Regions from separate parts of the Hymenobacter terrigena genome, predicted to be linked through region 3. Evidence: riboswitches for the same ligand, from Rfam matches in the RefSeq annotation. Region 3 holds a riboswitch; each other region holds the start of a gene.

Region 1 (7,458 bases), on a different contig from region 3:
CGACGTGATTATGATTTGGGAGTTTGCGTCGTGCGTGCTGCCTTCGGCAGTGGGCGGTACGGCGGTGGCCTCGTTTATTCTGAACAAGGAAGGCATTCCGCTGGGCAAGTCCCTGGCCTACATTATGGTTACGGCCCTGATGGACAATTTGTACTATGTCATCATGGTGCCGCTGGTGGTGCTCATTGCCGGGGCCGGGCTTTACCCGCACGAGGCCATGCAGGGCGCGTTTATCGCCACACTGCGCATTGCGTTTGTCATCAGCTACGTGGCCGTCACGGCCTACGCGGGGCTGATGCTTTACGCTATTTTCATCAATCCGAAATCGGTGCGCCGGCTGCTGGTGCGGCTGTTTTCGTTCGGGCCGCTGCGGCGCTGGCAGCGCTCGGCCTACAAGCACGGGCAGGGCATGATGGATGCTTCCATGCAGCTGCGCGGCAACCCGGCCATCTACTGGTGGCGGGCGGCGGCCAGCACCTTCTTCGTCTGGACGGCCCGCTATCTGGTTATCGGCTGCCTCATTGCCGCCTTCGTGCCGATGGATGCCGACACCTTCCTGTTCATCTTCGCCCGCAACCTCACCTACAAAGTGCTGCTGTTGCTGGCCATCACGCCCGGCGGCGCGGGCATTGTGGAGGGTGCGTTTCCCACGTTTTTCGGCAAATTTATCGGTACGGCCACGCTCACCAGCTTCATGGTGCTGCTATACCGGGTGGTTACGTACTACCTGTATCTGGTGCTGGGCACTGTTTTCCTGCCTCGTTGGGTGGCGCGGGTGTTTGCGAAGCGGCCGGTGGGTGCGGCTCAGCCTGTCGCAGAATAATTAGCACAAAAAAGCCCCGAACCAGGTTGGTTCGGGGCTTTTTCGATTGGTTGAATTCTGAGTGCTTTACTCGGCTTCGAGCATCAGCGCCGCGCCGTCGGCCGATTTCAGCGTGAGCTTCTTGTCGGTGAGGGTTTCCACGGCGAAGGTGTTGCTGGTGGTGGCACCATCGGGCGTCAGGGTGATGGTTTTGCCGGCCTGGTCAAACGTATATTTGCCCGAAACGGCGCCGCTGGCCCCGGTCATGTTGTAGGTGCCATTGGCAAAAATGCGCAGCTCTTCCTGTTTCTGGGCGTCGGTTTGCTTCACTTTGTCGCCGGCGGTGTCGGTTTCCTTGGCGGTTTTCCACACCTTGCTATCGGTGCCGTACAGCATGTTCACGCCCTCTACTTTGCCTTTGTCGTTGCTGCACGAGGCGGCAAACAGCGACACAAGCAGCAGCAGGCTGGCGAAGTAACGGAGCGAAAAAAAGGACTGGAGTTTCATGTGCACAAAGGGTAATGGTGAAAGAATGAAAACATTGCACACGGGGTGCAGACTCGTCGGCTTACGACGCAGACGCAAAAGAGTTTAGAACGAAACCCCGCCTGAGCTTGTCCGTATAGCAACCCGGTCGGCCCGCCCGCAAGCGTTTCCGGCAGCGTGTATTTTTCCATTTAACTTCACCGAAACCATGGGACTCTTCGATTTCATCAGCGACAAAGGCGAGCAAAAGCCCGTAGAGCCCGCGGCTAAGCCAGCGGCTGGCGGCACCGATTTTTTTGGCAATGCCAAACCAGAAACGTCCGGCGACACGTATACCGTTGTCAGCGGCGATTCCCTTTCCAAAATAGCCAAGCACCACTACGGCGATGCCGCCAAGTGGCACCAGATATACGACGCCAACAAGGCGCTCATCGGCGACAACCCTGACCACATTGAAGTGGGGCAGGTGTTGACCCTACCTAGTCTCTAGGTACTTTTTTGCAGAAAAAAGGTGAGAAAAGCCACTCTGTTTCAGGGTGGCTTTTTTGCGTTTGGTGGAGTAGGAATGGGCGGGGTTGAAACGACAAGAGAAGGCTGGTCATGCAGAGCGCAGTGAAGCATCTTTACTGCTCAACGCAATCCAATTGAGCGAATTAGTGACTGCGGTAAAGGTGCTTCGCTGCGCTCGGCATGACCGTTCTTTTTGACTGTTTCAAAAGAAATCGAAAAAATATTTTCATCTCACCGCTTGCTCATCCCAAAAATTCCCTCGTACATTTGCCGATACCAACCCGGTACTCCCCGCTAACGGTGGGCAGTTTCAAGTTTTATACAGAAGTGGCGAGAGACTAGGCTCCGTGACCCACTGGCAACCTTCGCAAAACGAAAGGTGCCAATTCCTACCCACCCGCAGCTCCGGCCGCGCTGGGACAGATGATTCGAGTGCCATGGAACATTCTTCGAATTCTGCTTTTTCTCTCCCGAATGCTTCGGCTGCTTTGCGCGCCGCAGGTTCGGGTTTCTTCGTTTCGGCCGCTGATGACCGGAATGTGACTGGGTTCGCGTCGCAGCGAATGCGAATGTGCTGTTGCCGCCCGTGTTGTTGCTAAGCTGACTCCAGCTTAGAACCCCTCCCCCCTCTTCTGGATTTTTTTGGTGGCCCCGTGGGTCTGCCGCGTGCGCTTTTGGGCCTTCGCGGTGGGTTTGGGCCACGCCGGCAGCACGGGCCATTTCGGGGAGTTCCAGCGCATAAAATGCCTTTTCCAGGCTTGTAGCGCATTTTTCCACTTGCCATTTCGGTTTTTCAAAACTTCAAAGCTTCCCTATCATGTCTGTTCAGCCCCAGCACTTCGAAACCCTCCAACTCCACGCCGGCCAGCAGCCCGACCCCACCACCGGGGCCCGCGCCGTACCGTTGTTCCAGACCACCAGCTACGTGTTCAAGAGCGCCGAGCATGGCGCCAACCTGTTTGCCCTGAAGGAGTTCGGCAACATCTACACCCGCCTGATGAACCCCACCACCGACGTGTTCGAGCAGCGTGTGGCAGCCCTCGAAGGTGGCGTGGCGGCCCTGGCCACCGGCTCGGGCCAGGCGGCTCAGTTCATTGCGCTCAACAACATCCTGCAGGCCGGCGACAATTTTGTGAGCACGGCCTACCTGTATGGCGGCACCTACAACCAGTTCAAGGTGGCATTCAAGCGCCTGGGCATCGAGGTGCGCTTTGCCGACGGCGACAACCCGGCTTCGTTTGAGGAGCTGATTGACGAGAAGACCAAGGCCATCTACCTCGAAACCATTGGCAACCCCAGCTTCAGCATTCCCGATTTTGAGGCCATTGCGGCCATCGCCAAAAAGCACGATTTGCCGCTGATTGTGGACAACACCTTTGGCGCGGGCGGCTATCTGTTCCGGCCTCTAGAGCACGGCGCGCACATTGTGGTAGAATCGGCCACGAAGTGGATTGGCGGGCACGGCACCAGCGTGGGCGGCGTGATTGTGGACGGCGGCACCTACGACTTTGGCAACGGCAAATTCCCGCAGTTTACCGAGCCGAGCGAGGGCTACCACGGCCTGATTTTCAACGATGTATTTGGCAAGAACGGGCCATTTGGCAACATCGCCTTCATCATCCGGGCGCGGGTGGAGGGGCTGCGCGACTTCGGCCCGTCCATCAGCCCGTTCAACTCCTGGCAGTTGCTCATCGGCCTCGAAACCCTGAGCCTGCGCGTGGACCGCACCGTGGAAAATGCCCTGAAAGTGGCCACCTGGCTCGAGCAGCATCCGCAGGTGGAAAGCGTGAACTACCCCGGCTTGCCCAGCAGCCCCTACCACGCCATTGCCAACAAATACCTGAAGCGTGGCTTCGGCGGCGTGCTCTCATTCCGCATCAAGGGCACGAAAGAAATTGCCACGCAATTCATTGATAACCTGAAGCTCATTAGCCACCTGGCCAACGTGGGCGACGCCAAGACGCTCATCATCCAGCCCTCGGCCACCACGCACCAGCAGCTGAGCGAAGAAGAGCAGCTGGCATCGGGCGTGACGCCGACCTCGCTGCGCTTGTCGGTAGGCATTGAGCATTTCGACGACATCAAGGCTGACTTGCAGGCGGCGTTTGATGCCATCGGCAACACCGCCAGCCTGCCAACTGAAGGCGACGAAGTGGGCGAGCCCGAGCTGGAGCACGCCCAGCCACTGGAAGTCTAAACCAGAATTGCCGCCAGCGGGCCACCCCTGGCGGGTCGGTGCCAGTCTCGCTGGCGGCCGAGTTTTATCGCAGCCTTAGAATCAGTGCATCGGTCCGGGCCTCTTCCGTGATGGGAGGAGAAATGGGAGTGAGAAACTATTGCGCCGGGCCGGTTCGCTGGTTCTAAAGCTGCGCTATTGTATTGAATTATGCCAACCCAAATATTTGAACTACCCGGCCTTACGCTGGAAAGCGGCGAAACCCTGACCGGGGCGCACGTGGCCTACCAGACCTGGGGCCAGCTCAACGAAGACCGCGACAACGTGGTGTGGGTGTGCCATGCCCTCACGGCCAATGCCGACGTGCTGGCCTGGTGGCCGGGCCTGGTGGGGCCGGGCTGCTACTACGACCCGGCCGACTGGTTTATCGTGTGCGCCAATGTACTAGGCTCGTGCTACGGCAGCACCGGGCCGCTCGACGCCGACCCGGCCACCGGGCAGGCGCGCTTCCAGCACTTCCCGCTGCTCTCGATTCGGGACCTGGTGGCAGCCCACGAGGCGCTGCGCCAGGAACTGGAGCTGACGGATATCAACACGCTGATTGGCGGCTCTTTGGGCGGGCAGCAGGCGCTGGAGTGGGCCGTGCAGCGGCCCGATTTGTTTGACCATTTGGTCGTCATTGCTACCAACGCCCGGCACTCGGCCTGGGGCATTGCGTTTAATGAGGCCCAGCGGCTGGCCATTGAGGCCGACCCGACCTACGCCGCCGGCCAGCCCGGCGGGGGCGACGACGGCCTGCGCGCCGCCCGCGCCATTGCGCTGCTCAGCTACCGCAGCTACTCGGCCTACGGCGAAACCCAGACCGACCCCGACCACGACGAGCTGCTGCGCGAGCACCGCGCCAGCACCTACCAGCGCTACCAGGGCGACAAGCTGGTGTCGCGCTTCGATGCGTACAGCTACGTGTCATTGAGCCGGAGCATGGATACGCACCACCTGGGCCGCAACCGGGGCGGGGTGCCGGCGGCGCTGGCCCGCATCGGGGCGCGCACGCTGGTGCTGGGCATTACGTCGGATGTGCTGTTTCCGCTGAGTGAGCAGCGCGAGCTGGCTGCCCACATCCCGGGGGCGATGTACGGCGAACTGGACTCGCGTTACGGGCATGATGGTTTTTTGCTGGAAACGGCCGCCATCACGCACTTCCTGGAGTTGTTCTACGCCCCCACGTTCGTGCATTAGATTTTAGAAAGTGGCACTGGGGATGCCTGGAGGCCCTTTCCAGTTGTGCACATTGGCACAAACCTCTCGGCGACAGCACAAACAGCTGCGCGGGAGTACAAGCCTGCCTGCAAAGGCACAAAACACCGATAGCGGGTACAAATAGCTTGCTTTTTCGGAGCTATTTCCGCTACCCGAAACAACTTATCCATGAATCATTCTGAACACCCCTTGCGCCTGGGCTTGATTGGCTTTGGCTGCGTGGGACAGGGCTTCTACGACATCATTCAGCAGCAGCCCGGCCTGGGGTTGGCCATCACGCGCATCGCCGTGAAAAGCCTCACTAAGCCCCGCACCCTGCCCGCTGACCACTTCACCTACCACGCCGACGAATTACTGAGCGACCCCACTCTGGACGTGCTGGTGGAAGTCATCGACGACGCAGCCGAGGCGTTCCGGCTGGTGAGCGCGGCCCTGCGCCAGGGCCGCCGCGTGGCCACGGCCAACAAGGCCATGCTGGCCCGCCACCTGTCAGAGCTGGTGCACCTGGAGCGGCAGCACGGCGGTGCGCTGCTGTACGAGGCGGCCGTGTGCGGCAGCATTCCCATCATTCGCACGCTGGACGGCTATTTCAGTCACGAACCGCTGCGGACGGTGCGAGGCATCTTCAATGGCTCGTCGAACTACGTGCTGACGCGCATGAGCACGGAAGGCTCGGACTACGCCGCGGCGCTGGCCGAGGCGCAGGCGCTGGGCTTTGCCGAAACCGACCCGACGCTGGACATGGGCGCATTTGACCCGCGCTCGAAGGCGGTGATACTGGCGGCCCACGCTTATGGGGTTTTTCTGGACGCCGACGAGGTTTTGAAGCTGGGCATCGAGGCCGTGGGCGCGGCGGATATTGCCTACGCCGCGGCGCGGGGCCAGAAAGTGAAGGTGGTAGCCAGTGTGCAGCGCCTGCCCAACGGCCGCGTGACGGCCCTGGTGACGCCGCAGCTGCTGGGGCCGGAGTCTCCGCTATTTGCCGTGGAGCACGAGTTCAACGGCGTGGTGGTGGAGGGCGAGTATGCCGGTCCGCAGTTCTTAAGAGGGCGCGGCGCGGGCGGGCACCCCACCGGCTCGGCGGTGCTGGCCGATGTGCTGGCGCTGCGCCGGGGCCTGCGCTACGCTTATGCGAAACAGCCTACGGCCCCGGCCCTGCAACCAGCCGAGGAGCTGGAGCTGGACGTATACCTGCGCCACCCCGACGTGGGCGTGCTGCGCGAGGTGCTGACGTGGCTTGAGCTGCCCGCCACGGCCCTGCGCACCGACGTGCACGGCGTGTACGCCACCGGCCCGGTGCCGCTGCTGCGCCTGCGGCAATGGCGCGACGAGTTGCGGGCAGCCGGCGTATTTGTGGCCCGGCGGGGCGAGGCGCGGGTGGTGGAAGCGGTGGCGGAAGGCCAATTAACAGCATCAACGCTGGCCTGAAAAGCCCCCATCCAACAATTTCTGGTTGAGTAAAGAGAAGGGAGAGATTGTCGCGCTTGGCCGGGCCGGGCATCGCATCAACATGCGATACCGCCGCCTTGAAGGAAGTCAGACCTTTGCGGCAAATTTCATGCGCTCTTCTCTTTTTTATGACTGGTAATTTTACTTCTCGCTACGTGCGGCTCGTCTTTGCGTGGCTGTTGCTGCTTGGTGCCTTGCCGGCGCTGGCCCAGGTGCCGCCCGGCAACGCGCTGGCCTTCGACGGCGTGGACGACTATGTGCAGGTAGCCGATGCCAATTCCCTGGACTTTGGGGCCGCCGACTTCACGGTGGAGTACTGGGTAGTTAAGAAAGCCAGCTCGTCGGGCTACAGCAATACCGTACCAGTAGGCAAGTGGAACACGGGCGCTACGCCCGGCACCAACGAATGGATGCTGGGCATGTCGGCGGGCGGCAACGACGACAAGCCCTGCTTCTGGGTCGAGAGCGGCAACACCATTTACCAATGCAACGGCACGGTGCCGCTGACGCTCAACCGCTGGCACCAGCTGGTGGGCGTGCGCCAGGGCAGCTGGCTCTACCTCTACGCCGACGGCGTGCTGCAGGCCAGCACCTACGTGGGCACGGCCGCCGTCAACAATGTGGGCCGCGACCTGCTGATGGGCAAGATACTGGCGGGCTACAACGTGAACATGCGCCTGGACGAGGTGCGCATCTGGAACGTGGCCCGCACGGCCGCCCAGGTGCTGGCCGCCTACACCAACCAGCCTGCCTTGCCACAGGCCGGACTGGTGGC
Region 2 (7,458 bases), on a different contig from region 3:
CGGCCGGTGACCACGGCGGTGCACACTACGCGCAGGGCGGCGGGGCCGTCAGGCTCGATGGTAATACTGCAATCATCGAGCCCCAGGGGGTGGCAGAGCGGGATGAGGTCGGCGGTTTTTTTGGCTCCCATGATGCCCGCCAGGATGGCCGTGTGAATAACCGGGCCTTTGTGCGAGGGCATTTCGCCGGCCTGCACGCGGCTCAGCAATTCTTCGCCTAGCACCACGCGGCAGTGGGCGCGGGCCACGCGGCGAGTGGGTGTTTTGGCGCCCACGTCCACCATCGTGGGCTGGTTGGCGGCGTTGACGTGGGTGAAGTTTTTGGTCAGCATAGGGCGTAGAGACGGATAACAGCGTCTAATCGTTGGATGGGGTGTAGCGCGGACTTTTAGTCCGCGGCACCGGGTGTCGGGTAGCGGCGCGGACTAAAAGTCCGCGCTACAATTCACTTAGCCAATTCGGCGGTGAATTGTTTCGGCGCAAACTATTGGGCTAGGCAGCCGTTTTCAACCCAGTGCCGGGCCACAACGGCCCCGGCAGCCCCGGCGAAATCCGCCCCCATCCACCCCGATTTTTATCATGACCAATACCGCATTAGTAGTGGGCGCCAGCGGCATCATCGGCAGCAACCTGGCCCAGGAGCTGCTGGCCCACGGCTGGCCCACCTACGGCCTGGCCCGCCGCCCCGGCACCGACATCGCCGGCCTGCACCCCGTGGCCGCCGACCTCCTGGACGTGGCCAGCCTCGAAACCGCCCTGGCCGACATTCAACCCACGCACGTGTTCATCACCAGCTGGATGCGCAACGATACCGAAGCCGAAAACATCCGCGTGAACAGCGCCATGGTGCGCAACCTGCTGGCCGTCCTCGGCCCCAAGCACTCGGTGCAGCACGTGGCCTTGGTAACTGGCTTGAAGCACTACCTGGGGCCGTTTGAGGCCTACGTGAGCGGTGGCGTGGCCCCGCCCACGCCGCTACGCGAGGCGCAGCCCCGGCTGGCCCTCGACAACTTTTACTACGCTCAGGAAGACGAAGTATATGCCGCGGCCGAGCGCTACGGCTTCACCTGGAGCATCCACCGGCCGCACACCATCATCGGCAAGGCGGTGGGCAACCTGATGAACCTGGGCACCACGCTGGCCGTGTACGCCAGCATTTGCAAGGCCACGGGCCGGCCGTTCCGCTGGCCCGGCTCGCAGGCGCAGTGGGAAGGCTTGTCGGACGTGACCGATGCCCGCGTCATTGCCAAGCAGCTGGTGTGGGCCGCCACCACCGAGGCCGCCCGCAACGAGGCCTACAACGTGGTGAACGGCGACGTTTTCCGCTGGAGCCAGCTCTGGGGCCGCCTGGCCGAATGGTTCGGCGTGGAGGCCGTGGGCTTCGATGGCACCATTCACCCCCTGGAAGCCGAGATGGCCGGTGACGCGGAGCTGTGGCGCGAAATTGCCACGAAAAACGGTTTGGCTGAGGCTGACTTGAGCCGTCTGGCCTCGCCCTGGCACACCGATTTGGACCTGGGCCGGCCCATTGAGGTGATGACAGACATGGCCAACAGCCGCAAGCGCGGCTTCACCGTGTTCCAAAGCACGGAGGATTCATTCTTTGACTTATTTGCGAAGCTGCGCGAAGACCGCCTTATTCCGTAGGGCGCTGCGCAGGCAGAACGTCATGCAGAGCGCAGCGAAGCATCTTTACCGCAGTAGTAAATCCTTGCGATTGGATTAGTATTGAGGTAAAGATGCTTCGCTACGCTCTGCATGACGTTCGTTTTTAACTCTTAACTCACCCACCCATGCTCACCCCCGCCGAAGCCACCGCCCGCGTCCTGGCCACCGCCCATCCGCTGCCCGCTGAAACCGTGGCTCTGCCCCACGCCGCCGGCCGCATTCTGGCCGAAACGCTGACGGCCGACCGCGACTTTCCGCCCTTCAACCGGGTGGCGATGGACGGCATTGCCGTGAGCTTCACCACCTGGGCCGGGGGCCAGACGGAGTTTGAAATTCAACACACCCAGTATGCCGGCGAGCCCGCCCGGCCGCTGCTCAATGCGCAGCAGGCCGTGGAGGTGATGACCGGCGCGGTGCTGCCCGCCGGGACCGACGTGGTAGTGCGCTACGAGGACCTGTTGCTGCATGACAACCGCGCCCGCATTCAGATTCCGCCGCCCGCCGCCCCCGGCGTCAACATCCACCACCAGGCCGCCGACCGCCGCGCCGGCGATGCCCTGCTACTGCCCGGCACCCGCCTCGGCCCCGCCGAGCTAGCCGTGGCCGCCACCGTAGGCGCGGCCGAAGTGGCCGTGACGCGCAACGCCCGCGTGGCCGTGGTGAGCACCGGCGATGAGCTGGTGGGCATCTCGGCTACGCCCCTGGCGCACCAGATTCGGCGCTCCAACGTGTACGCCCTGCAAGCGCTACTTACCCAGGCCGGGGCCGATGTTTCGCTGTTTCACCTCTCCGATAATGTGGAGGAGCTGCGCGTGGGCCTCACCAACATTCTCGCCGCTGGCTTCGATGCCGTGGTGCTGAGCGGGGCCGTGAGCAAGGGCCGCGCCGACCACCTGCCCGGCCTGCTGCGCGCGCTGCACGTGGAGGAAATCTTCCACGAAGTGCAGCAGAGGCCCGGCAAGCCGCTCTGGTTTGGGGCGCGGGCCGGCGGGCCGGTGGTGTTCGGGCTACCCGGCAACCCGGTGTCCACCTTCATCACGGCCTGCCGGTACGTGCGCCCCTGGCTGCGGGCCGTGCAACAACCCAACGGCGCGGCCGAAACAACAGCCGCGATGGAAGCGCCCGCCCCGACCGTGCTCACTGTTGATATCACCTTCAAGCCCCAGCTAACACATTTTGTGCCCGTGCGCCTGACCGTGGACGCCGAAGGCCGCCGCCGGGCCACGCCACTCCGCGTGGGCGGCTCCGGCGACATGATGGGACTGGTGGGAGCCACCGCGTTTCTGGAGCTGCCGCCCGAGCCGGTCGTGTTTGCGGCAGGCAGCGTGTGGCCGACATGGCCGCTGTAATACCAGGTAGGGTGCCGGGCTTGCCCCCGCCCGTCGTTGAAGGGAATCGGTGAGCCGGGGCAAGCGTCCGGGCGGGGGCAAACCCCGCACCCTACCCGATATTCCTATCAGACCTCGCTCCGGTCCATTTTCAGAAATTCTGAAAGCCTTCCCCGACAAGGCGGGAGCCACTTTTACAAATGCCGGAAGCAGCCCCCGCCGAGGTGGGATGCCCTTTCAAAGCTCCAAAAGCCGCCCCCACGGAGACGGGATGTACTTCCAGACTTCCAAGACCCGACCCCATCGAGGCGGGATGCATTTTCGGTACTTCAAAACCCATCCTCACCGAGGCGGGATGCTCTTTCGCAATTTAAAAAACCGGCCCCGCCTCGGTGGGCTGCGCTACGCCAGCAGCTGCCGCAGTCGCAGGTGTTGCAGCAGCATAATGGTTTTGCCGTCCTGAATTTCGCCCGTTTTCACCATCGCCAGGGCCGCTTGCAGGGGCATTTCGAGCACCTCAATTTCTTCCTCCTCGACACCGCCGCCGGCGTGCTGCTCGGTGACCGCCGAGTATTCGGCCAGGTAGAAAAACAGCCGCTCCGTGACCGAGCCGGGGCTCATATAGGCCTCCATCACTTTCTCGACGTGCGTGAGGCGGTAGCCGGTTTCCTCCTCCGTTTCGCGGATGATGGCCGTGTCCGGGTGCTCATCATCGAGCAGGCCGGCGCAGGCTTCGATGAGCATGCCCGTGGGATTGCCGTTGACGAAGGTGGGCAGGCGGAACTGCCGGGTCAGGATGACGTGGTCGGTGGCGGGGTCGTGCAGCAGGATGGCGGCGCCGTTGCCCCGGTCGTAGGCCTCGCGCGACTGCGTTTCCCAGGTGCCGTTTTTGCGTTGGTAATCGAAGGTAATTTTTTGCAGGGTAAACCAGTCATCGGATAGCGTGACCTGTTCGCGGAGGCGGATTCGTTCGTTCATGGCAGGGTCGAAAGTTCGTTTCTGTTCGTTTTTGTTTCTTTGCGATTGTTTTGAACAAGTAACGCCCCGGCGATGAATTTCCAGCTCCGCAAGCAGCATTTATTGGCCACCCTGGAGCAGCACGGCACCGTGCTCGTGGCCGAGGCCGCCCAGCAACTGGGCACCACGCCCATCACCATCCGGCGCGATTTGGCCCTGCTGGCCGAGCAAGGCCTGGTGGTACGCACGCACGGCGGGGCCGTGCGCCCCGGCATCGATAAGCACCCGGTGGCCTTTACCGCCAAAACCACTTCCCACGCCACGCAGAAGGAAGCTATTTGCCGGCTGGCCGCCCGCCACGTGGCCGAGGGCGACACCATTTTCATCGACTGCGGCAGCACCACGTTTCCACTGTGCGCCCACGTGCGCCACCGCAAAATCCGCGTCGTCACCAACTCGCTGCCCGTGCTGTTTGAACTGGCCGGTTCGGCGGTGCAGGTGGTGATGGCGGGCGGCGAAGTGGACGCCCGGCGGCAGGCCACGCACGGCGCCGTCACGGTGGAGCACTTGCAGCGCTATCAGGTAGACAAGGCTTTTATGGGCGTCGACGGCATTTCCCTGAAGCGCGGCCTGAGTGCCAACAGTGAGAAGGAAGCTTCCATTTACCAGGCGGTGGCCGCGTCAGCCGGCCACGTGTATTTGCTCTGCGATTCGAGCAAGCTGGAGCGCGACCAGTACTTTCAGTTTGCGCCCCTGGCTGCGGTGGGCACGCTCATCACGGACCAGCAAGCCCCCGCCGAACTCCTGGCCCGGTACCGCGAAGCCGGCCTGACGGTGCTCGGGTAGCACCGCTTGCGCCTGCACCCGCGCATAGCAACCCAAGCTAAAGCAGGTGCTACAAGCCCCGTTCCGTTGTATCTTCGCCCTACGCTGCTATCCAGAAAGACCGAGGGACCGGGCCCGATGACGTCTTGGCAACCTACCACGAGTAGGTGCCAACTCCCGTTTCACCGCCGTTATTGGTGAAAAAAGATGACAGCCGGAACTGTGCCTCCCCGCACGGGTTTCTTTCTGGATACGCGCTTACGTAGCTATTCGCCCCCGAAAGAAATGTCCGTTTCCGCCCCTACCCTGCCTACGATTTCCCCGGCCCGCGAAGCCTTCGCTTCGCGCTACCGCCTCCCCGAGCTGCTTCGCCAGCGCCTGCTGATTCTTGATGGCGCCATGGGCACCATGATTCAGCGCCACCCGCTGACCGAGGAAGACTTTCGCGGCACCCGCTTCGCCGACCACCCCAAGCCGCTGCGGGGAAATAATGACTTACTGAGCATTACCCGGCCGGACATCATCAAAGGCATCCACGCCGAATACTTCGCCGCCGGGGCCGACATGGTGGAAACCAACACCTTCAGCGGCACCACCATCGCGCAGGCCGACTATGGTTTGGAGCATATTGTGTACGAGCTGAACTACGAATCTGCCCGCCTGGCCCGCGAGGCCGCCGATGAGTACGCCACGCCCGAGCGCCCGCGCTTCGTGGCCGGTGCCGTGGGCCCCACCAACCGCACCGCCTCGCTCTCGCCCGATGTTAACCGCCCCGGCTTCCGTGCCGTGACCTTCGATGAGCTGGCCACCGCCTACCTGGAGCAGGTGCGCGGCCTCGTGGACGGCGGCGTCGACACGCTGCTTATCGAAACCATCTTCGACACGCTGAATGCCAAAGCCGCCCTCTACGCCGTGCAGAAGTTCTTCGACGAAGGCGGCCGCGTGGTGCCCGTCATGATTTCGGGCACCATCACCGACGCCTCGGGCCGCACGCTTTCGGGCCAGACGGTGGAGGCCTTCTGGAACTCGATTCGCCACTTGCCGCTGCTGAGCGTGGGCCTGAACTGCGCCCTCGGCGCCGACCAGCTCCGCCAGTACGTGCAGGAGCTGAGCCGCATTTCCGACGTGCACATCTCGGCCTACCCCAACGCCGGGCTGCCCAACGCCTTCGGCGGCTATGATGAATCGGCCCAGGAATTCGCCGCGCTGGTCGAAGAGTATTTGAAAGAAGGCATTGTGACGGTGGTGGGCGGCTGTTGCGGCACCACGCCCCAGCACATCGCCGAACTGAGCAAGCTGGCTGAGAAATACCAACCCCGCCAGTTGCCCACGGCCATTTCGCCGACTACGCGCCTGAGCGGTCTGGAACCGTTTACCATCAAAGAGGAAAGTCTCTTCGTGAACGTGGGCGAGCGCTGCAACGTGACCGGCTCGCGCGCCTTCGCACGCCTCATTCGGACTGGTGCCTACGAGGAAGCCCTGGCCGTGGCCCGCCTGCAAGTGGAGGAAGGCGCGCAGGTACTCGACATCAACATGGATGAAGGCATGCTCGACTCCGAGCAGGTGATGACGACGTTCCTGCACCTCATCGCCTCAGAGCCCGACATTGCCCGGGTGCCAGTAATGATTGACTCCTCGAAATGGAGCGTGCTCGAAGCCGGCCTGAAATGCGTGCAGGGCAAGAGCATTGTCAACTCGATTTCGCTGAAAGAAGGCGAAGCGGCCTTCCGCGAGCGGGCCCACACGGTGCGCCAATACGGCGCCGCTGTGGTGGTGATGGCCTTTGACGAGAACGGCCAGGCCGACTCGCTCGAACGGCGCATCGAAATCTGCCAGCGCAGCTACAACATCCTGACGCAGGAAGTGGGCTTCGACCCGTCCGACATCATTTTCGACCCCAACATCCTGACCGTGGGCACGGGCATGGACGAGCACCGCAACTACGCGCTCGACTTCATCGAGGCCGTGCGCTGGATTAAGCAGAACCTGCCCGGCGCGCTCACCAGCGGCGGCATCAGCAACATCAGCTTCTCGTTCCGCGGCAACGACGTGGTGCGCGAGGCCATGCACACGGCCTTCCTCTACCACGCCATTCGGGCTGGCCTCGACATGGGCATTGTGAACCCTGGCCAGCTCGGCGTGTACGATGAAATTGAGCCCCACCTGTTGGAGCTGGTCGAAGACGTGCTGCTGAACCGCCGCGCCGATGCCACCGAGCGCCTTGTGGAATTTGCCGACACCGTCAAGCAAAAGGACAAGGCCGAAGTGGTGGCCGACGAGTGGCGCAGCCTACCAGTACAGGAGCGCCTGTCGCACGCGCTGGTGAAGGGCATCACGGAGTTTATTGACGAAGACACCGAGGCCGCCCGCCAGGAGCTGGCCCGCCCGCTCGACGTGATTGAAGGCCCGCTGATGGCCGGCATGAACGTGGTAGGCGACCTGTTCGGGGCCGGCAAAATGTTCTTGCCACAGGTCGTGAAATCGGCCCGTGTGATGAAGAAGGCCGTAGCGTATCTGGAGCCGTATTTGCTGGCCGACAAGCAGGGCTCGGACCGCCAGACGGCCGGCAAAATTCTGATGGCGACGGTGAAGGGCGATGTGCACGACATCGGCAAGAACATCGTGGGCGTGGTGCTGGCCTGCAACAACTTCGACATCGTGGACCTCGGCGTGATGGTGC
Region 3 (7,458 bases):
CGACCACGACCAGGCTTATGGCACCGAAGTAGTGCCCCAGCTCACCGCCAGCCAGCACCTGAGCGACAAGCTGACGGTGCGCGGTGCCGTGGGCCGGGCTATTCGAGCGGCCAATTTTACGGAGCAGTATTATTCGTCCATCCGGCCGGGCACGGTGCCCACGGGCTTCAATGTGGGCAACCCCCACCTGAGCGCGGAGCGCACCTGGAGCTACGAAGGCGGCCTCGATTTCCAGCCGCTGCCGGCCCTCACGCTGCGCGGCACCTATTTCAACCGCTACGGCCGCAACCTGATTGACTACGTGAGCCAGCCCGGCGCGCAGGTGATTGCGGCTACCGGATTGACCAACCTGAACCCCGCCGCCACCTATCGCCTGGCCGAAAACCTGTTTGCCGTGAGCACGCAGGGGCTGGAATTTGAAGCCAGCACCCGCGCGCAATTGAGCAAGGGTCTGCGGCTTGAAGGCAGCGTGGGCTACACTTACACTCACCTGAATATCGACGGCAACATCACGTCGCAATACCTGAGCAACGTGGCGAAGCAGCTAGTGAGTGGCAGCGTAAGCCTGGTGCACCGCCGCTTCACGGCCAGCCTGGGCGGGGTGTATAAGCAGCGCACCGGCCAACAAACCGTGGCCAGCGCCACCGTGAACGATGCCCAGCTTACGCCCGATTACGTGGTCATCAACGGCCGGCTGGATGTGGCGCTGCTGCCCGAGCGCCTGTGGGTAGTGGCCCAGGCCCAGAACTTGTTCGACGCGAAATACTCCGACCTGCTGGGCGCCCAAATGCCCGGCCGCTGGCTGATGGCCGGCGCGCGGCTGGCGCTGCGGCGGTAGGGGCAGAGCCGCGCCGCCGCAGCGGCTTGGAGCAAAGGAAATAAGAACGGCCTGCTGAGCGCAACGCTCAGCAGGCCGTTCTTTTTGGGCTACCCAACGCCACCGCTGGCCCGTGCAGCCGCCCGGCCTTACCTTTGCCCCATCAATTCCTCCTCCCGGAAGGATTGTTTTTATACAGAGGCGCTGAGAGACAGGCTCGACGACGCGCCGGCAACCACCCGCAACCGCGGACCGGTGCCAATTCCTGACCATATAAAAACAACTGCCGTGCCCGCTGTTTCCGCTGCCTCGCTTGCTTTTTCTGGTGTTTTTCGTTCCCGTTCGTTGCTGATAGGCCGAATGCGGATGGGCTGTTGTTGCTGTTGAGTGCGGGCACTCGCGCCGCGTAGCTGACGCTGCGGCCGGCGCATACCAATTCCTTTTTACGGGCTTTTTGCTTTGCGGCACGGCCGCCCCGGGTGGGGCGGTGGCGTGGCGCGTTTCTATCTGTTTATGTTAAAAAAATCACTGGAGCTGCTTCGCGCGGAAGCAGCCGAAACGGGGGCGAATACGCTCAAACGTAGCCTGAACGGCGTGAGCCTGATTGCCATTGGCATCGGCGTTATTATCGGGGCGGGCCTGTTCTCGCTCACCGGCATTGCGGCCGCCAACAATGCCGGGCCGGCCGTTACCATTTCCTTTATTGTGGCCGCCGTGGGCTGTGCTTTCTCGGCGCTGTGCTATGCCGAGTTTGCGGCGCTGGTGCCCGTGTCGGGTTCGGCCTACACATATTCCTATGCCACGATGGGCGAGCTATTTGCTTGGATTATTGGCTGGGACTTGGTGCTGGAGTACTCGGTGGGCGCGGCCACGGTGGCCATCAGCTGGTCGCAGTACCTCATCAAGTTTCTGGGAAAATACGGGCTGCATATTCCGGCGCGGCTGGTGATGTCGCCGTTTGAGTCGGCCACGCTGGCCGACGGCAGCACCGTGCACGGCTACGTAAACGTGCCGGCCATGCTCATCGTGCTGGCCATTACGGCCATCGTCACGCGGGGCACCAAGGGCTCGGCGTGGTTCAACGCGCTGGTGGTGGCCCTGAAGGTGGCCGTGGTACTGGTGTTCATCGCGCTGGGCTGGCAGTACATCGCCCCCGCCAATTACCAGCCCTACATCCCGGCCAATACGGGCACCTTCGGCGAATTCGGCCTGAGCGGCATTCTGCGCGGGGCAGGCGTGATATTCTTCGTCTTCATCGGCTTCGACATCGTGGCCACCATGGCGCAGGAAACCAAGAACCCGCAGCGCAACATGCCCGTCGGCATCCTCGGCTCGCTGGCGGTGTGCACGGTGCTGTTTGTACTGTTTGGGCACGTGCTCACGGGCTTGGCCAATTACACCGAGTTCAAGAACAGCGCCGCGCCGGTGGCCATTGCCATCGAGAAAACGCCCTACGCCTGGCTGTCATCGGCTGTGATTCTGGCCATTCTCGTCGGCTACACATCGGTGATATTGGTTGATTTGCTGGGGCAGTCGCGGGTGTTTTTCTCGATGTCGCGCGATGGGCTGCTGCCGCCGGTATTCTCGCGGCTGCATCCGAAATTTAACACGCCGTTTCAGTCCAGCCTGCTGCTGGGGTGCTTCATTGCGCTATTTGCGGGCTTCGTGCCCATTTCGGTGGTGGGCGAAATGACGAGCATCGGCACGCTGCTGGCCTTCGTAATGGTGTGCCTCGGCGTGCTCATCATGCGCAAAACCAACCCCGATGCGCCGCGCTCTTTCCGCACGCCGTGGGTACCGGTGGTGCCCATCCTGGGCATCGTGGTATGCCTCGTGATGATGGCCTCATTGCCGTGGGAAACCTGGCTGCGTCTCATCGTGTGGCTGGCGCTGGGCATGATTATCTACTTCGGCTATGGCAAGAAGAACAGCAAGCTACGGCTGGCCCGGGAGGCGGTTGGGAGAGTTAAGAGCGAGCTTATTGTTAACTCCTGACTCTTCAATGCGTGGTGAGCCCGTTTGCGTCCAGCTCCTCATCATCACGCACCCGGCCGAGGTCGCCTTCCAGGTCAATCTCACCGGCATCGGGAGTGGGAGTGAGGGGGCGTTGCTTGTACACATCCACGGCCCCGCAGCGGTCGAGGACGGCGCGGCCCAGCTCGGCTTCTGCGGAGGTGGCGGTTTCGATGGTGACCACGGCGTGCTCGGGGCCGGTGGCGGCGATGTGAGCGTGCGCATCATCCAGTTGACTGCCACTGAACAGGTCCGTAAAAAACCGCGTCACGCTTTCGCGGAAGGGTTCGGGGGGGGCGCCGGCATCGGGCAGGTTCTGGGCCTGGAGGGTTTCCTGAGTGGCAATATGGATGGTGCCAGGGGCGAGGCCGGCCGCCTGCGCCTGGGCGGCGGCAAACTCGGCTTCGGAGGCACTGGTGAACAAACCGACGATGATGCGGGCCATGAGAAAGTGGGGGAGGATGTGCCGGTTCTACGGCGGCCCCGGCGGGCGGTTGTGGCGCGGGCGGCGCGGCCCACGCCACAACCGGCTACTTCAGCACCTTGCAGCGGCTGGGCAGGCGGCCGGCTGTGATGAGGGTGTTGAAGTCGGTGGTGGGATTGGCGTAGGCGGCGCGGGGGCCGCAGTCGCAGAGGGCCGTGAGCGGGTCGCGGTCCACAATCAGGGCATCCATATCAGCCAGTGAGGGCGCGGTGGTCAGCTGGGCGTAGTCGGCGTAGGTGAGCTTGAGGAAGGCCACGTTCGGGCCGATGCCCCGGTTATCGAGCCAGTAGCCCTGGGCCAGCGCGGTGGGCTGGGACAGGTGGCCCGACACGTCGGACGGTGCGGGGTAGGCCACGATGCTGCGGCGGTCATCGCTCAGCGTCACGGGCACCAGGTCGTGGTAGTCGGCCCTGGTTTTGTAGAGGATGGCGGGGGCGCTGGCCGCTAGGGGCTGCGGTTTTGCCAGCGGCGACTTGGCTACGCGGCCGGTGCTACAGCCGGCTATCGTGGCGATAATCAGGTACAGGGTCGTTTTCATGCTGCTGCTTATTCTACCGAAATCTTTTTGCTGATAAGGCCCGCGCTGGTGGACAGCTGCACGAGGTAGAGGCCGGTGGGCAGCCCGCCCACCGGAATAGCCAGCGGCGTGGCCGCCGGCACGCGGCGGGTCTCGTACACCACCTGCCCGGTGAGGCTCAGCAGGCGCACGGCGGCCACGGCGGCCGGCAAGGCGCGCACATCCACGGTCAACACCTCGTGGGCGGGGTTGGGGAAGAGGCCTACCTGGGCGGCCAGGGCCGCCGGTGCGGTGGCCGTGGCCGCCGCCCGGCTCACGCTCATATCAAACAAATACGTGCCGATGTTGCCGGCGAAATAGGGCGCTACTTTCACGTAGAGCGTGCCGCCGTTGCCCAGCGTGATGGGGCCGGGCATCACATCGTCGTAGGTGGTCGACCAGGTGGTGCCGCCGTCCAGGGAGTAGGAAAAGAGGGCGTCGAGCGAGTAGGTCTGGCCGTTGGCGCTGCTGTAGGAGTCGTGCAGGCGGGCCGTGATGCTGTAGCTGTTGCCGGCCGGCAGGTTCACACGGTAGTAATCCACGTCGGTGGTAGCGTGGCAGTTGGAGCCGGTGGTGGCGCGGGTGGCCGCATTATTGGTAAACGTGAGGGCCAGCGGGGCGGCGGTGGTCACGGCGTCGTCGGGCTCGAAGGCGTCGGCCTGGAGGGCGGCGGCCTGCACCGTCACCCGCGTGGGGTTCTGGAACGTGCCGGTGCCGGTAAGCTGCCAGGTGGTGGCGGCGGTCGGCTTGTGCAGCACGGCCAGCAGGTAGGTGCCCGGCGCGGCCGTGATGCCGGTGGTGCTAAACGTGAGGTACGGGGCCTGATAAGTATAGCCGGCGGGCAGGCCGGTGGTTTCGTTATAGGTGTTGATGGTTTGCACGAAGCTGCCATCGAGATTATACAGATTGACCTGGTACTGCCCGGTGAAGGTGCCCGTGCTGGCGTTGGCAATGTTGAGGTTGACGGATGCGGCCTGGCCCTGGGTGAAGGTGGCCGGCGTGGCGGTGATGGCCGAGTTCAGCCGGATGGTGTTGGCGTTGCCTACGGTGATTTGGGGCAGGTTGGTGTAGCCGTTGCGGTCGGCCACCAGCAGCCAGTTGCCGCCGCTGGGGCGGTAGAAGATGCCGATTTTGTAGGTGCCCGGCAGCACGCTGAACAGGCCAGCGGTGGCAAAGCTCAGGTTGCCGGTGTAGGTGTAGCCGGCGGGCAGGGACTGGGCGGTTTTGGTTTCCACGTAGTCGACCAGGGCATTGTTGAGGTCGAATACGGCGGCGCAGTAGTCGCCGGCGAAGGCGGCCGTGCCGGTGTTGATGAGGTTGGTGCTTACCGAAAATGCCTGCCCGTAGGCCAGGGCCGGAGCCGATAGCGTCACGGTATTATTTAGGGCCATGGCGGCGGTGGGGGTGGTGGTGCCGCCGCCCTGGGTGGTGCCGGCCGGCGGCTGAATGCCGATGATGGCCTGCTGGCCGCTGTTGTAGCTGCCGGCGCCGCCGCCGGTGCCCAGACCGGCGGGGTTCACGGCATTGATGGAAAAGTAGCCGTCGTAGGCCCCGCCCCAGCCCCAGTTGAAGTGCAGGAAGTTGTTGGCATCGTAGCCATCGGCCACGAAGCAGTGTCCGCCCCCGGTACCGAAGCCCGCGTAGATGATGGGCCGGCTGGCATCGAGCTCGGTTTTCATCAGGTTTAGCCATTGCGCGTCGGTGTAGGGCTGGCGCAGCAGGCCCTGCATGGTGGGGCGGTAGCCGAAGTAGGTTTTCAGGGCATACTCGGCGCAGTTGGGCACGTTGGTGGCGGCCGATATCACGTAGGCATTGCTGGAGTGGGCGCTGTAGCCCATGTCCTCGCTCACGCCCACCTGGTACATGAGGGTGGCCACGGCGGTGTTGGCCGAGGTCACGGAGTTCGGCATGGCCGTCCATTGGTAGGTGGTGGTGCCGAAGTTGGCCGAGAGCGTGCCGAAGCTGGCCGTGTTGTAGGAGTGGAAGCCCGCGCCGGTGGCCGGGTAGTTCCAGTATTTCATGATTTGGGCGGTGGCGGTGGCCACGCAGCCGGTCACGGAGCGTCCGCCGCCGGGGGTGTCGTAGGGGCAGAGGTCGTTGTAGTACGGCGACTGGTTCCAGCGGGTGGCCACCAGCGGGGCCACGGCCGCGGTGGCGCTGGGCCGGCTGGCCGTGCCGGGCGTGCCGCTCAGCAGCTGCTGCCACGCGGCTGTGATGTCGGGCGTAGCCGCTACGTGGGTGGCCACCACCCGGCGAATGTCGGCGCGGTAGCCTTCCAGCCACTTGGCCACCTGCGGGGCCAGGTGGGCGGCATCGAAACCGGACTGGTCGGAGTAGCCGAGGATGGGCGTCACCTGGTCGTCGGCGGCCACCAGCACGAAGCCCGGAGCCGGGGTGGCAAACACGTAAAACGCCGCGGCCGGGGCCGCCCCGCCCATTTCGGCGCGGTAGGCCAGGGCGAGCGGGGCGTCGGCGGACAGGCCGTGTGCGGTGCGCGTGGCCAGGAACGCGGCACCCGCGCGGCGGGCCGTGGCCTCGTCGATGGGGGCCGCGGCGGCGGGCCGCAGCCACACCAGCAGGAACAGTAGCAGGAGTAGGTTTTTTTTCATGGCACAGAAAGTTGAGTGGGACGCTGGGAGCGAAAACTACCCGGCGGCGGCGGTTAAGTCGGGCAATAGTCTAGCAGCCGGGGAAAAAAGTCGACCGGCCCGGCTGCGGGTCGACCAAGCCGCCGTTTGTGGCGCTACGGTGGCGGTTATGTCCAAATAGTTCTTGCCTTTTGCGCATCCATCCACCATCCCCCACATACCTACTGCATGGCCCAAGCCAAATACGCCGCCCGGTTCGAGAACTTCTTCGAGAAACTGCGCCTTAACCGCGACCAGTTTGCCGACATGGCTGCCTTCACCCTGCAAGCCCTCCAGCAGGCCGCCAACGGCAAGTACAGCGCCGCGGCCGAGGCCCTCAAAACGACCTCGCCGACTACCGCGCCGCCCACGCCGGCCAGCTCTCCGGCGAGAGCCAGGCCGGCACCGTCACACTGGCCCAGGCCCTAGAGGACTTCAAGGCTTACGCGAAGCGGATGGAGTGCAAGGTCATCAACCCCACCTACGAAGTGGGCAGCCCCGACCTGCTGGCCATCTTTCCCAAGGGCCGCGCCGCCCTCACCAAGAGCAACCAGAGCAAGGTGGAAGACGCCTTCACGGCCTTTCTCGATGCCTCGATGCCCAGCCCACCGCTTTCACCTCGCCTCAGCGCTCGGAGGGCCGGAAGGTGCTCGAAGCGCTTTCAGCCGCGCTGTGCCGCGCCGATGGCTTGGCCAAAACCGCCGGCACCCAGCGCATCAACCTGCACGACGGCCGCGCCGCCACCTGCCTGGCGCTGTTCCAGGTTTACCTCACGCTGCTGCTCGAATTTGCGACGCAGCCGGAGCGGGCTACCCCCGTTTTTCGACTTCAGCAAAGCCGAAATGGGTGGGGGCAAAAAGGCCAAGCTGCCCGTGCCCGCCACCCCAAAAGCTAACCAACCCTGTTTTTACGCGAAAAGCCCTTTCCGGAGGCCCGGAACAGGCTTTTCTGTACGGATGGG
Region 4 (7,458 bases), on a different contig from region 3:
ATTGTTGCTGATACTCACAGTGCCCGAAGCCGCGGTCGAAATGCCAACTACTGTGCCCCCATTATTTGAAGGAGTGGCGCTGAGGCCATTGGCCAGGGTAGCATCACCGATGGTGTTGGCGGTGGTAGTGCCTACCTGCGCATCGCCGGCGCCGGCCACATAAATGCCGGCCAGCACTCCCGAACCAGTAGCAGCCCCGCTGCTGGTGGTAAGCGAAATGCGACGCACCGTATTGCCCTGAATGCTGCTGGCCGCTCCCGCGGTGAAAGTGCCTTGAATGCCGGCAAATCGGGTGGCTACCGTGCTTGTTAGCGTGAAGGTGCCGCTGGCTGCAAACGCCGCCGTACCCCCAATAAAGTTGCCCGTAACGGTATACCCCGCTCCGGTACCGATGATGATGCCGTAATGCAGGGCGCTGGTGGTGTAGGTGCGGGCTACCGTCTGGTAAATGCTGTTGCCGCTGATGCTCCAACCCGTATTACCATTCGGATTGGTATTGGCCAGGTTAATAGCCGATGAACTGGCCCCCGCGTTAAAGAAGTTAAACAACTCGTTGTTGAGCACACTATTGGCCCGGTTGGCAGCCGTCGTGGTGGCCGAGCCCACCGAGTAGATTAGGTTATTGGGCGTGGTGGCCCCGTCGCTAATCCGGTTGTTCTGAATGGTGTTGTTGCTGTTGCCGCCCGCAGTCGCCGTGCTCGTGAACGTGATGACGCCGCCTGTAATGGAAGTATTCACGCCTTTCACCTGGCAATACTGCACGATGTTGTTGTTAGCGTCGCTGGTAAATTGAATGGCGACGCCCGAAGTAGAAGTATTGGCGACTGTCAATTCGAGTGCCGTGCCCGTGCCTCCGGGGCGGCCGTCCAGCACGAGGTATTTGCCGCCACTAATGTTGAAGGTTTGGGCAGCCGCGCTCGCAATGGTCAGGTTCGTGGCCCCGGCCGCTGGCCGAATGGTTACGGTGTTCGTAGCCGTAGCTCCGCTGTAACTATACGTAATGCCGCTGGTTGTTTCAGTGGCGGTGGGGGCATAGCCCACCTGCAGTTCCAGCACGACAGGCCCGCTCATGCCCTGCGCTGCCAGGTCGGCGAAAGCAGCCGTGAGCGAGGCATAATTACCCGGAATGGTCTTAGTGCCAGAAAGCTGCGCCCAGGTACTGCCTGCGTTGACCAGCAGCAGTACCAGCACCGCCAGTAGCCGCCCCCAACGAGCCGTGTAATTGAAAGGCCGCTCCAATTGGACCGTATTTTCACACTGTAAAGGTTTTTGCATATTAAATCTTGAAGGGTTGAAGATTATGTTTTGGTCCAATTATTATCCAATGCACTATTTGCTTAGCCACAAAATTTACAAAAATGCGGGTCCATCGGGTATGGCAGCATGGCCAAGCGCACCCGCACTGCCCCGCTACCAGTCAGGCAACACAGCATCACAGGCAACGCCTACAATTGCCCCCACTCGCCAATGGTCCGCATTTATTATCAATTAATTACTGCTAATTATCTGCACTACAAAAACGAAATAACCGTGCAAAATCATTTGGCTAAGCCCGTACTAATAAGACTCCGGCAACAGCTTGACATCGGTAATTGGTGTTTGCACCGTACCGAAGCATCAGGCAAGCTAAGCCCAAACGCCGCAATCGCCAAACACCTCCGGCACACCAGCTTGCGCCAATGGAGCTTGCAGGCAGCCAAACGGTGGCAGCAGCCCTGCCAAAAAACCAGGCCCTGATTCCACACTTTTCAACTGAAACATCGCTTTCGCTGCTTAGCTTCGGGAAGCAGATTTAATCTCGTAAAAGCCATATTTGCAGAGCATAGTCTGCCACTAACTCTACACGCAGAAGCGCCACAAGCAAACAGACGACTTTGAGCCGTCTGTTTGCTTGTGGCGCTTCTGCGTGCGGTGCCAGCCCCGCCCCTACTTGCTGAACCGCACCGTGCCGTAGCGCACTTTGATGTTCACGTTGCCGGCTTTCCGCGCCGGGGCGGCCGCCCCGAAGGTGCCCAGCACGTCGCTGGTTTGCGGGCCGTTTTCCTGCGAGAGCACGCGCACCAGGTTTCTATCGACCAACAGTTGGCCTTGCTCGGTGCTCACATCGAAGCGGAAGGCCGGAGCCTCGGCGAAGCCCAACCGGATGGTGCTGAAACCACCGTCGAGGTTTACCTGGCGGAAATTGGCCCCCATGTCGCGCACCACGAAATCGGGGCAATAGCGCAGGGCCATGTCGAGGGCTTCGTCCAGTTTTTCGATGGTGAAGCGCGAGTAGCCCGACGAGCCGCGCAGGTTGCGCACGGTGCCCAGGGCCACGTCGCCGTACTTGCTGTGCACCGTCAGGTCCTGCACGGTGCCGATATCCACGTCAGAATAGTTGTTGCGCAGGTCCACCGTCGTGCCCGTATCGAGGCGCAGTTGGGCGTAGCTGGCATCGATGCTGGCGCGACCGGCGAAGGCAATGCGGCAGTCGCCATTGCCGATACGCACGAGATTGCGCGGCCCTTCGAGGCGGGCGGTGCGCAGGGTTCCATATTCCACGGCCAGCTCGGTGGGGCCGCTCACATCGCCGGCCAGGGTCACTTCGCCGAAGTTGTTGTAGATTTTCAGGGCCGTGGTGCGGGGCAGCCACACGGTGTAGTTCACCTCGTAGCGGCAGCCGCCAGCCCGGCCGCGCAGCGCGGGGCCAAACTGCGTGCTCACGGCCACGCCGCCGGTTTTGGCGTCGTAATCGAGCCACTGCACGCCCAGCGCATCGAGAATCTGGCGGGCCCCGGCGTCGCTTTCGGAGCGCGCCACCAGTTCGGCATCCACCTTGATTTCCTTCTTATTCCAGGGGTTGATTTGCACCCGGCCGTAGCGCGTATCGAGCGAAAACGGCCGGCCGGTTTTCGGCACCGCGTAGCTGCGCACGAGGTGGCGACGCTGCTCCACCTGCAAGCTGGCGCTGCCCTGGTCGTCCGTCTGGTCCACCAGCGGGTTCTGCTGCTGGGGTTGGGGCCCTTGCTCCTGCTCATCACCAAACAGGGCAGCTTCGGCCCGGCGCGCTTCGGGGGAAAGAATATTGATGGCTATGCCGTGGCCGACGACCACCCATCGGGTCGGGCGGTCCTGGGCTTGAACGCCAAGCGGGGTCAACAGCCCCAGCAGCCCGCCGCTCAGCGCCAACAGGCGGCCTAATCGGAAAACCAGGGACTGGTTCATTCGGCTTGGCGCCGGCTGTCGGCCAGCACGTAAGAACTGTTGTTGGGAGCAGCTTGGGCGTTATTGCCCAGGTTCAGTTGCCGGTCCAGAATGTCGAGGCGGATTTGCAGGTTGCGGTTCATGGCCGTGAGCACGGCATCGGGCTGCGGGTGGTGCAGCAGCTGCTGCTTGAGCTCGCGGTAGCTGGAATCGAGCGACACCAGCTCGTGCTGCCAATCGGCGTTCATGGCGGCCATGCCGGGACCGTTCAGCTGGCTCAGTTCGGTTTGGCGGCGGGCCAGTTGGTTGGTGTAGTAGGCTTCCATGCCGCGCACGGCGCGCACCAACTGGCTGTCGGCCCCGGTGGTGTGCTCGGCGGCGGTGAGGGAAAGCGGGTTGCCACCCTGGTACAGGGCGGCGTCGGGCTCATTAGTGGCACTGCCGAGCGTCGCAGCCGGTGCGGCTGCTACAGCCGTTTCGGGCGCGGCACTGCGAGACTTCCAGGCTTCGCTGGCCCCGGCAGCGAACACAAGCAGGGCCAAAGCCGCCGCTACACCGTAGCGCTGAAACCAGCGGAGACTGGCTTCGGGCTGATTTACAGAAGCCGCAACCGCCACGGTGGGTGCCACCAAAGGCACTTCCGAAACTTCGGCCAGGCGCATGGCCGGGGAAGCGGGCATGGCGGCGTTGAGTTGCTCCTCCAGCGCAGCCCAGAGGTCGGGGCGCGGCTCGTGGGTGTCGAAATCGGCACGGTGCCGCTCGACGAAGGTTTCGAGAGAATTATTTTTCTTGGTATCCATGAATGAGTAGCAGACGCACGGTTCGTCCAGGTTCAGGGCGGGCCACGGGGCTATACGAAAACCGCGGCCGGGCGAAAAAGGATGAAGGGTAGTTGACGGTTAAATGACTAGTGATAACGGATAAAAACTTAGCTAAGGCCGCGCTGAGCGGCTAATTCGCGCAGCCGAACCCGTGCCCGGCTGTACTGCGATTTGGAAGTAGATTCGGAAATGCCCAGGATGCCGGCGATTTCGAGATGGTCGTAGCCTTCGAGCAAATACAGGCTCAGCACCACGCGGTAGCCATCGGGCAACTCCTGAATGCAGCGGCGCAGCACGTCGGCGCGGTAGTGCAGGTCGGCCTCGTCCTCGGGCGAATGGGCGGCGGTTTCGGCGGGCTCTTCGTGGTGCTGCTCACCCAGCGGCACCAGCGCCAGCCGCCGCTGCCGCAGGCAATTGATGCTTTTGTTCACCACAATCCGCTTCAGCCAGGCGCCGAACGAAGAGTCGCCCTTATAACCGCTCAGCTCCCGAAAAGCACTCAGAAACGACTCCTGCAGCACATCCTCCGCCTCGGCGTAGTCGCCGGTGATGCGCAGGGCGGCGTTGAACATGGCCTTGGAGTAGCGCCGGTAAATTTCGGCCTGGGCCTGGCGGTCGTTGAGGCGGCAGCGCTCCACCAGCGGAGCGTTGATGTCGACGTAGGCGGAGTGAGCTAGGGCTTCCATGCAGAAAACAAGGTATTAGAAGTGCTTAAGCAACCCATAGACCAAGCGCAGGGTTCAGGGGTTGCACGGCAAATTACGCGGCGAAAGCACGGCCGCCAAACCTTTTGCGAGGCGGGCAGTTTCATCTCCGCGAAACAAAATTTTGGCATTTCGCTTTTTCATCCTTTACATTTGCCCCAGCAACCCTCGTTTGGGGCGCTATTCATTTTTATACAGAGGCGCGGAGAGACAGGCTCGACGAAACGCCGGCAACCCCCACTAGCTGGAACGGTGCCAAGTCCTGACATATAAAAACGCTGTGAGCACATCCACCAACCGCCGCCTGCACCCCACCACCCTCGCCGCTTCGCGCCGAATGTGCTGTTGCATGCCCCGTCCCCTGGCCTGTATGCTGGGGGCAATTGCTGGTTGTTGAACTAGGGCTTCTCTTCCGGCGGCTGCTTCACGGCAGCCAACCCGCCGACTCCCGTTGTGGTGATTGACTCATTGCGCACAGCGTAGCGGCACCTTGTGGCCCCTTGGGCCTTCTCTGGTTTTTTCTACGGAAAAAAACTCTCCCCTCGTCATGGCATTACCCCTTGAAAGCCAGGTCGCTGACCTGCGCCGCTACCTGCCCGAGTGCTCGGTACCGGAAACACTGGCCCTGTTGGCCGACCATTTCCCCGGCCGCGTTTCCTTCTCCACCTCTTTTGGTCTGGAAGACCAGATTATCACCCATTTCATCTTCGAAAACGACCTGCCTATCCGGGTTTTCACGCTCGATACGGGCCGTAATTTTCAGGAGACTTACTCGACCTGGAACAAGACCCTGCTGCGCTACGAAAAGCCCATCGAAGTCTTTGCCCCCAACGGGGCGGCCATTGAGGAGCTGACCCGCCAAAAAGGCCCCAACAGCTTCTACGAGAGCATTGAGAACCGGAAAGAGTGCTGCAATATCCGCAAGGTGGAGCCGCTGAGCCGCGCCCTGGCCGGCCAGCAGGTGTGGGTGACGGGCATTCGCGCCGAGCAGTCGCAGAACCGCCAGACCATGCACCCCGCCGAGTGGGATGCTGGCCACGAGCTCATCAAAGTACACCCACTCTTCGGCTGGACCTGGGCGCAGTGCGAAGCCTTTGCCCAAGCCAATGGCATTCCGGTTAACCCATTGCATAACAAAGGATTCGTAAGCATCGGCTGTGCGCCATGCACCCGCGCCATTGCGCCGGGCGAGGATTTCCGCGCCGGCCGCTGGTGGTGGGAAGACGCGGCCGCTAAGGAGTGCGGCCTCCACGCCACTACCGCCCACCAGGGCCTCGACCCGGTGGTGGAGCGAATGCCGGGCTAGGCCCGAACCGATGCGCCGGCGGACGGACCGCTGACGCCACATTCTTCCCCAAAGGCACCTTTCGCGGGCCTTATCCCACCCACTTCTTCCGGTTTTTCAATTTCGCCCGATTTTTTCGGGCCATGACTTCCTACGCCAATGCCAAGCGCTGCTTATCTCGATTACCTCGACCGTCTGGAGGCCGAAGCTATTCATATTCTACGTGAAGTAGCTGGCCAGTTTGAGCGGCCCGCGTTGTTGTTCTCGGGCGGCAAAGACTCGATTGCTCTCACGCGGCTGGCTGAAAAAGCCTTCCGGCCGGGCAAGTTTCCGTTCCCGCTGGTGCACATCGATACCGGCCACAACTTCGAAGAAATCATCAACTACCGCGACGAGCTAGCCGCGCATTTGGGCGAAAAGCTGATTGTGCGCCGCGTGGAAGATACCATCCGGGAGCGCGGCCTGCGCGAGCCGGGCGGCAAGTACCCCAGCCGCAACCCGCTCCAGACCTACACGCTGCTCGACGTGATTGAGGAATTCGAGTTCGACGCCTGCATCGGCGGGGCGCGGCGCGATGAGGAGAAGGCCCGGGCCAAGGAGCGCATCTTCTCGGTGCGCGACGACTTTGGCCAGTGGGACCCCAAGCGCCAGCGCCCGGAACTGTGGAACATCTACAACGGCCGCATTCAGAAAGGCGAAAACGTGCGCGTATTCCCCATCTCGAATTGGACCGAGCTGGACGTGTGGAACTACATCCAGCGCGAAAACATCAAGCTGCCAGAGATTTACTTCTCGCACGAGCGGCAGTGCGTGGTGCTGCCCAGCGGCCAGCTCCTCGGCTTCAGCGAGCACCTGAACCTTGACGAAACCGACGAAATTGTGCAGCGCCGCGTGCGCTTCCGCACCGTGGGCGACTCGACCTGCACCGCCGCCGTGGAAAGCGACGCCTCCTCGGTCGACGATATTATTCAGGACCTGCTGCTGGCCAAAGTGAGCGAGCGTGGGGCGACGCGGCTGGACGATAACCTCTCCGAAACGGGGATGGAGGACCGCAAGCGCAACGGGTATTTTTAAATGATTAGTGATTAATGGTCAATGATTAACGAGCTTATAACGCTCGATTATTCCTGTTGAATCCAGCCATTAATCATTAACCGCTAACCATTAATCATTACAAAAGTGGACCTTCTCCGATTTATCACCTGCGGCAGCGTCGACGATGGCAAGAGCACGCTCATCGGCCGCCTGCTGTATGACAGCGATTCCGTGTCGCTCGACGTGCTGGCCACGCTGGAAAAGCGCCGCGCCACCACCGGCGGCGACGTGGATTTGGCCCTGCTCACCGACGGCCTCAAAGCCGAGCGCGAGCAAGGCATCACCATCGACGTGGCGCACAAATATTTCACCACGCCGCGCCGTAAGTTCATCATCACCGATGCGCCGGGCCACGTGCAATACACCCGCA

Evidence for each region. Region 3 has a riboswitch for S-adenosylmethionine ahead of ACYU7Q_RS05795 (amino acid permease). Riboswitches for the same ligand answer to the same signal wherever they lie in the genome.
Region 1: it holds a riboswitch for S-adenosylmethionine, as region 3 does, so the genes downstream of both, ACYU7Q_RS18880 (O-acetylhomoserine aminocarboxypropyltransferase/cysteine synthase family protein) here and ACYU7Q_RS05795 (amino acid permease) in region 3, are expected to answer to the same signal.
Region 2: it holds a riboswitch for S-adenosylmethionine, as region 3 does, so the genes downstream of both, metH (methionine synthase) here and ACYU7Q_RS05795 (amino acid permease) in region 3, are expected to answer to the same signal.
Region 4: it holds a riboswitch for S-adenosylmethionine, as region 3 does, so the genes downstream of both, ACYU7Q_RS10085 (phosphoadenosine phosphosulfate reductase family protein) here and ACYU7Q_RS05795 (amino acid permease) in region 3, are expected to answer to the same signal.

Annotation. Positions count from the first base shown of each region.
Region 1 covers NZ_BAAHBU010000004.1:571,849-579,306, forward strand. The annotation lists gene ACYU7Q_RS18865 (lysylphosphatidylglycerol synthase transmembrane domain-containing protein) at 1-823, shown strand, start outside; gene ACYU7Q_RS18870 (hypothetical protein) at 890-1,309, opposite strand; gene ACYU7Q_RS18875 (LysM peptidoglycan-binding domain-containing protein) at 1,497-1,778, shown strand; SAM riboswitch class I at 2,113-2,228, shown strand; gene ACYU7Q_RS18880 (O-acetylhomoserine aminocarboxypropyltransferase/cysteine synthase family protein) at 2,616-3,995, shown strand; gene ACYU7Q_RS18885 (homoserine O-acetyltransferase family protein) at 4,185-5,213, shown strand; gene ACYU7Q_RS18890 (homoserine dehydrogenase) at 5,403-6,662, shown strand; gene ACYU7Q_RS18895 (LamG-like jellyroll fold domain-containing protein) at 6,812-7,458, shown strand, end outside.
Region 2 covers NZ_BAAHBU010000002.1:1,169,734-1,177,191, forward strand. The annotation lists gene moaC (cyclic pyranopterin monophosphate synthase) at 1-332, opposite strand, end outside; gene ACYU7Q_RS11775 (SDR family oxidoreductase) at 580-1,647, shown strand; gene ACYU7Q_RS11780 (molybdopterin molybdotransferase MoeA) at 1,794-3,017, shown strand; gene ACYU7Q_RS11785 (NUDIX hydrolase) at 3,399-3,974, opposite strand; gene ACYU7Q_RS11790 (DeoR/GlpR family DNA-binding transcription regulator) at 4,047-4,799, shown strand; SAM riboswitch class I at 4,884-4,992, shown strand; gene metH (methionine synthase) at 5,178-7,458, shown strand, end outside.
Region 3 covers NZ_BAAHBU010000001.1:1,402,932-1,410,389, reverse strand. The annotation lists gene ACYU7Q_RS05800 (TonB-dependent receptor plug domain-containing protein) at 1-838, shown strand, start outside; SAM riboswitch class I at 1,006-1,097, shown strand; gene ACYU7Q_RS05795 (amino acid permease) at 1,331-2,812, shown strand; gene ACYU7Q_RS05790 (hypothetical protein) at 2,817-3,275, opposite strand; gene ACYU7Q_RS05785 (hypothetical protein) at 3,361-3,852, opposite strand; gene ACYU7Q_RS05780 (thiol protease/hemagglutinin PrtT) at 3,861-6,479, opposite strand; gene ACYU7Q_RS05775 (hypothetical protein) at 6,687-6,926, shown strand; gene ACYU7Q_RS05770 (hypothetical protein) at 7,144-7,392, shown strand.
Region 4 covers NZ_BAAHBU010000002.1:777,353-784,810, forward strand. The annotation lists gene ACYU7Q_RS10065 (beta strand repeat-containing protein) at 1-1,275, opposite strand, end outside; gene ACYU7Q_RS10070 (hypothetical protein) at 1,927-3,204, opposite strand; gene ACYU7Q_RS10075 (hypothetical protein) at 3,201-3,983, opposite strand; gene ACYU7Q_RS10080 (RNA polymerase sigma factor) at 4,112-4,690, opposite strand; SAM riboswitch class I at 4,896-4,984, shown strand; gene ACYU7Q_RS10085 (phosphoadenosine phosphosulfate reductase family protein) at 5,256-6,014, shown strand; gene cysD (sulfate adenylyltransferase subunit CysD) at 6,153-7,067, shown strand; gene ACYU7Q_RS10095 (sulfate adenylyltransferase subunit 1) at 7,173-7,458, shown strand, end outside.